One region of the Gordonia sp. 852002-51296_SCH5728562-b genome, then DNA from elsewhere that is predicted to be linked to it. Evidence: riboswitches for the same ligand, from Rfam matches in the RefSeq annotation. Region 1 holds a riboswitch; the other holds the start of a gene.
The links. Region 1 has a riboswitch for S-adenosylmethionine ahead of A5766_RS13145 (bifunctional o-acetylhomoserine/o-acetylserine sulfhydrylase). Riboswitches for the same ligand answer to the same signal wherever they lie in the genome.
Positions count from the first base shown of each region.

Region 2: it holds a riboswitch for S-adenosylmethionine, as region 1 does, so the genes downstream of both, A5766_RS15270 (amino acid ABC transporter permease) here and A5766_RS13145 (bifunctional o-acetylhomoserine/o-acetylserine sulfhydrylase) in region 1, are expected to answer to the same signal.

Region 1 covers NZ_LZMI01000069.1:75,793-79,133, forward strand. Annotated here, with positions in the region: gene A5766_RS13140 (cutinase family protein) at 1-1,469, opposite strand, end outside; SAM riboswitch class IV at 1,784-1,932, shown strand; gene A5766_RS13145 (bifunctional o-acetylhomoserine/o-acetylserine sulfhydrylase) at 1,995-3,317, shown strand.
Region 2 covers NZ_LZMI01000082.1:1,949-5,289, reverse strand. Annotated here, with positions in the region: gene A5766_RS15280 (hypothetical protein) at 1-261, shown strand, start outside; gene A5766_RS15275 (hypothetical protein) at 345-806, opposite strand; SAM riboswitch class IV at 1,059-1,168, shown strand; gene A5766_RS15270 (amino acid ABC transporter permease) at 1,190-2,188, shown strand; gene A5766_RS15265 (amino acid ABC transporter ATP-binding protein) at 2,266-3,012, shown strand; gene A5766_RS15260 (transporter substrate-binding domain-containing protein) at 3,100-3,341, shown strand, end outside.

The DNA.
Region 1 (3,341 bases):
GTGCCTGCGCCACCCGAGTCGCCAGGATCGTCGACGCCTTGTCCGCCGGAGATTCCCCCGCCGGAGATTCCATCAGTACCCGAGGCACTGCGCGCTTCGGGCCCGCCGAGAGTCTTCGCGGTGTTCACGGTCCCCGGGGCGTCGGCGATCTCCTCCGATGCCGACAGCGCCGCCACTGACTCGGTCTGGCTGGTGGTCGTCGGGGTGCGCAGCGACGCGAGCCACTCTTCGAACGCGACCAGCGACGGTCGGTACGCAGGTCCGGGAATGCCGGTGACATCGCGGCCGGTGAGTGTGTAGGCCCAGAACTTTCCGAAGTTCAGAGGCATCGACGCGATGCTCCTGACACTGGTCCGCAACGCGTCGACGCCCTGTCCCCAGAGCACCGGGTTCCACGTGAACAGTCCCTGTGCCATGTTCTGGAACGTGTAGACGTCGGTGAGCACCCCGCCGTAGCCGAGGTCGGGCAACTGCGGGAACCAACCCATGGCCCACCGGATCGGCGGCTGGAAGTCGGCCAGTGTGATGCCGAGGATGTCCGGGAATTTCCACCGCTTGCTCACGAGGTCGGGCACGGTCCAGCCGAGACCGAGTTTGTCGACGAACTGCTGGGTGAGGACCCACGCCGACGACGGCACGACGAGCTGACAGGTGTTGACCTCAGCGGTGGTGTCCTGGCAGTCCAACGGCTTGACTCCCCAGGCGTCCCACAGGGCTCCGTTGGTGGCTGGCAGATACATGTAGAGCGGATACAGACCGTGCTTGACCCAGTAGCCCGCGAGGCCGTCGAGGGCCCCGATCGGGTCGTGAAGCGGATCGGGAAGATCGCAGATCGGATCGCCCGTGAAGCACACGGTGGTCACCGGAATCCCGCCGAAGTCGTCGACGTCGCGTCCGCCTGCCATGGTCAGTCCGGGGATCACGCCGATCAGGACGCGTTCGATGCCCTGTCCGTAGAGAGTTCCCGCTTGCCGCGGATCGGAGTAGAGCAGTCCGGACACGCCGGTCGATGAGATCTCGTAGCCAGACGTGTTGCCGGTGCCGATATCTGTGAGTACGTCGCCGCCGATTCCTGCGCCCTGCGAGTACCCGACGATCACGACGGGTTTGCCATCACACTGCGCCTGATAATTCGCCACAGTCGACATCGTTGCCGCGACGCCCTGCGACTGACTGTCGTCGAATCCGAAGGCACCCAACGGCCAGATCGACGCCGGATACTCGACGCGCTCGACGGTGTAGCCGGCATATTGGGGTTGGCGCGTGACGCCGTCGAGCAGATGTCCCTGGGGGTCCCACGTACCACCGACGAAGACGAGTGCGCCGTTGCCGCAATTGTCGGCGGTCTCGGCCCGCGCGACACCCGCGCCGGAGGTTTGACCTATGGCGAGGAGAACCGCTGCGACTGCGGCGAGTCCGAGTGTGCTCGCCGCAGTGATCGATCGCCGGAAACCGAAGTGACCACCCATGCGTTCTCCACCAATCCGGACGATCTGTACCGCGTCGCCGCGAGTCGTCGGCGTTCCGCTCCGGCCGAGTTACTCGCGAATGTTCGGATCGTAGAATTTCGTGACCCACGCCACAGCAGAATCCGACGGTCGAACAGCGAACCGACGACGATGGACGCCAAATTCGACTGTTCGGACTACACGAGAGACCCTCAATCGCGGCCTTTTCGACGCCCGCACGCAATGTCGCCGCAGCGATGCCTTGTCCACCCCAAGAACCAGGCTGCGTCGGAGGGTTCTCACTTCATTTCGGCCGTGTTATATCCTTGACGCCAGGTCATGAGTATCAGCGCAAAGCCCCGGCTCGCTGATCGGCAACCCTCCAACCGCGGTGGGGTGCTCCGGGTGATGACCGGGTTGTGGGACCCCGTTCTGCGACGATCCTTCGTCGATGATGGTTTCGGGTCCCCAGCAAGCGCGGGTCCGAAGGTCGGACCCCAACAGGGTCGTCGTGCCCTGCCGACCGTAGAAAGTGATGCGTATTCAATGTCTGACGTCGACGTCGACCAGAATCCAGCCGACAACTGGAGTTTCGAGACCAAGCAGATTCACGCAGGCCAGACAGCCGACGCGGCGACCAACGCCCGCGCTCTGCCGATCTACCAGACCACGTCGTACACGTTCAACGACACCACCCATGCCGCGAATCTGTTCGGCCTCGCCGAGCCGGGCAACATCTACACGCGCCTGATGAATCCGACACAGGATGTCGTCGAGCAGCGTCTCGCCGCTCTCGAGGGCGGTGTCGCGGCGCTGCTCGTCGCGTCGGGTCAGGCTGCGGAGACATACTCGATCCTCAACATCGTCGAGAACGGCGGGCACGTCGTGTCGAGTCCGCGCCTCTACGGCGGAACGTACAACCTCTTCCACTACACGCTGCCCAAGCTCGGCATCGAGGTCACGTTCGTCGAGGATCCGGAAGATCTCGACTCGTGGCAGGCCGCGGTGCGCGACAACACGCGCGCGTTCTACGGCGAGTCGATCTCCAACCCGAACAACGAGATCCTCGACATCGAGGGCATCTCGGAGGTTGCACATCGCAACGGCGTGCCGCTCATCGTCGACAACACCGTCGCCACCCCGTATCTGCTCAACCCGCTCGCGCATGGCGCCGACATCGTCGTGCACTCGGCCACCAAGTACATCGGTGGGCACGGCACCGCGATCGGCGGCGTGATCATCGACGGCGGCACCTTCGACTGGCGTGTACAGCGCGACGGCAAAGACCTCTTCCCCGGTTTCACCACGCCCGACCCGAGCTACCACGGTGCGGTCTTCGCCGATCTCGGCGCTCCCGCGTACGCACTCAAGGCACGTGTGCAGTTGCTCCGCGACACCGGCGCAGCCATCTCGCCGTTCAACGCGTTCCTGCTCGCACAGGGTCTCGAGACCTTGAGCCTGCGCGTCGAGCGTCACGTCGCCAACGCGCAGCGCGTCGCCGAGTACCTCAACGACAACCCGCAGGTCGAGGAGGTCTACTACGCCGGACTGTCGTCGTCGCCCTGGTACAAGCGCGGCCAGGAGCTCGCACCGAAGGGGCAGGGCGCTGTCATCGGGTTCGAGATCGCAGGCGGCGTCGACGCGGGCAAGCGGTTCGTCGAGGCGCTCACACTGCACAGCCACGTCGCCAACATCGGTGACGTGCGCTCACTGGTGATCCACCCCGCATCGACCACCCACAGCCAGCTGACCCCCGAGGAGCAACTCGCCGCGGGTGTCACCCCCGGCCTCGTCCGCCTCGCGGTGGGCATCGAGGGAATCGACGACATCCTCGCCGACCTCGACCGGGGTTTCGAAGCAGCCAAGTAGACAACGCAGAGCAAGGAGCGAGGA
Region 2 (3,341 bases), on a different contig from region 1:
GCCAACCAACTCTTCACACCGGCCTTCGACCAAACCGTCCGTTTCACGTGGCGCAACCTCAACTCCGGACAGACCGGAGTGGCGATCGGCCGCACGCCGGTCCGCGGTGAGGTGTCCATCGCGTACGCGGAACGCGTGCACACCGGCCCCGGTCGGATCGTCGTCAGAGCCGACGTGACCAACCGCGGCCAGGCCAACACCGGATCGTCGGGCGCGGTCACCCGTGCAACGTGCTCAGGAAGGCCCTTCGTCGTCGTCTGAGACCTGGCCGAGCCGCGCGATCATGTTGCGTGGGATCCTGGGTACCGAAAATGCCCCCGTGGATCCCACGCAACTGCTGAGTGTCAGTGCGTCTCCACCGTCCGCGCCAGAATTCCTAGCGTCGCGCGCAAGCCGGCCTCGGGGATGATCGGGAACCGGCCCTTGATGTCCTCGTTGGTGACACGGCTCCAGTCGTAGTACGACGTGACCAGTGTGCCTTCTTCGATCGGTTCGAGCCGGTAGCCGTACCGGTGATCGAGGGGCGGGCGGACCGTGCCGATGATCGTCCACTCGATCCAGCGGTCCTGCTCGAATCCCGTGATGATCACCCGGACGTCGTACTTGCCCATCGGGAGATCGTTGAGTGACTCACGGTCCATGTGGACGACGAATTCGTCATCCACCGCGCTGACCGGCGAGCCCTCCGCACTTTGCAACATGCCAGAGCTGTCGATGGCGACGTGACCTTCCGGCGAGGTCAGAAGTTCAAAGATCGCCGACGGTTTGGCCCAGATCAGGCGGGTGATCTCGAATAGCTCGGGCATCGGATTCCTCAGCTTCGACGATTCTTGTCAGCGACACTGAAAGCCTAATCGCTGCCACCCCGAGAGGATCGAAGGCGCTGCATCAACAGATGTCGGTTGCGGAGTCGTTTCGTCCGATTTTGAGCTAATCCACCTGAACGTACGACAGTCCTGCAATTGGCGCCGAACGCCCAGTCGCTCTGATTCGCGTCCCTAAGAATCGCGCAGATTCATACCCTCGGCGCGGCGTCGACCTGGAACTAACCTGGCATCGGTTATGAGCGTCAGCGCCCAGCCCTGGCTTGCTGACCAGCAACCCTCCGTCGTGGTGGGGTGCTCCAGGTGACAACCCGACGGGATTCGATCGCCCGTAACGACGACGCCGAGGACGAAGACCGATAACTGTGACCACCGAACTCACCGCCGCGCACGCGCGCCCGCTCACTCGCGGGCCGGACGACGCGGATCTGCTCTCCGCCAAGCTGGTCAAGGCCCGCAAGCCCGGCCAGTGGGTGAGCAGCGCCATCGTGTTGGTACTAGCCGCGATGCTGGTGCACACGTTGTTCACCAACCCACGATTCCAGTGGGATGTGGTCGGCAACTACTTTTTCCACGACTCGATTCTGCGCGGACTCGGACTCACGCTGTGGTTGACCGCCGCTGTCATGGTGTGCGGCTTCGCATTAGGAATCCTGCTCGCAGTGATGCGCCTGTCGTCGAATCCCATCCTGTCGACGTTGAGCGCGGGCTATGTCTGGCTTATCCGGTCCGTCCCGCCGCTGGTCCAGTTGCTCTTCTGGTACGAGCTCGCATCGCTGTACCCGCAACTGTCACTGGGTATTCCGTTCGGTCCGGAGTTCGTCACCGCCGACACGGCGCACCTGTTCTCGGGTGTACTCGCGGCCTTCGTCGCACTCACCATCGACGTCGCGGCGTTCGCCGCAGAGATCGTGCGCGGTGGCATCCTGTCCGTAGACCGGGGCCAGGCTGAGGCCGCAGAAGCGTTGGGATTGAGCAGATATCGCATCTTTCGTCGAATCATCCTGCCGCAGGCCATGCCAGCGATCGTGCCGGCGTCGGGAAACCTACTGATAGGTCTGCTGAAAGCGACGTCGATCGTCAGCGTCATCGCGGTTCAAGATCTGCTCTATTCGGCGCAGTTGATCTACCAGCAGAACTATCTCATCCTGCCGCTCCTCTTGGTCGCGACGATCTGGTACATCATCGTCACGAGCGTGCTGTCGGTCGGACAGTACTTCGTCGAACGCCACTACTCACGCGGCAATCGTCGACCGCAACAGAGCTTCTGGACGACGGTCCGCGAGAACCTGCCCCTGTTCGGGCGGGTCCGTACCGAGCTGCGCAGACTCGACCTCCGCAACGAAGGAGCGGTGCGCGCGTGAGCTTTTCGACGACCCACCGCAGGCACGACGCGGACCAGCACGAGGACGACGCGGACAACGACCAGACACTACCTCTCGTGCGAATCAGAGGACTGCGCAAGAGTTTCGGACTCCACAAGGTGCTCGACGGCATCGACGTCGACGTCCCGACAGGCACCGTCACCGTGCTGCTCGGACCGTCCGGCTCGGGCAAGTCGACACTGCTGCGGTGTATCAACCACCTCGAGAAGCCCGACAGCGGCTTCGTCGAGGTCGGCGGCGAGATCATCGGATACCGACCATCGGCAGGCAAGCTGCATGAGCTGTCGCATCGCGAGATCGCTCAGCAGCGTTCGAAAATCGGGATGGTGTTCCAGCAGTTCAACCTGTTCGGCCATATGACGGTGCTGCAGAACGTGATCGAGGGTCCGTTGGCGGCCCGCATCGCACGCCGAGAGGCGCAGGCACGCGCCAGTGATCTTCTCGAACGAGTTGGCATGGCCGGCCGCGAAGACGCCTATCCGCGCCAACTCTCCGGCGGACAACAGCAGCGCGTCGCTATCGCACGCGCCTTGGCGCTCGAGCCGCGCCTGCTGCTGTTCGACGAGCCGACCAGCGCGCTCGATCCGGAACTCGTCGGCGAAGTCCTCGCCGTGATCCGCGACCTCGCGCGCAGTGGAATGACCATGGTGATCGTCACCCACGAGATCGGATTCGCCCGCGAAGTGGCCGACCAGGCGATCTTCCTCGACGGTGGTCGGATCGTCGAATCAGGCTCTCCCGCAGAGATTCTCGACGACCCGCAGCACGAGCGTACGAAAGCGTTTCTCTCCGCGGTGCTCTGAGGAACCCGTGCGAGTGTGCACGATGATTACCTCTGCGTGCCGTAACCAGTTACTACACAGAAGAATTCAGACAAGGGGACTAAGACGATGAAGAACCGCCCACGTATCCTCGCTCTGTTGGCCGCCGGCGCGGTGGTCGGGAGCATCGTGTTGAGTGGTTGTGGCTCGTCGTCGGACGGCGCAGCGAACTCTGCGGAGGCGTCTGCCGTTCCGACACAGGACATCACGAGCAGCATTGCCAAAGACGATGCAATCAGTGCCGAGCTGCCCCAAAGTGTGCGCAATGCAGGCTCTTTGACCGTCGGGACAACTCAGACTCCCGGAACGTC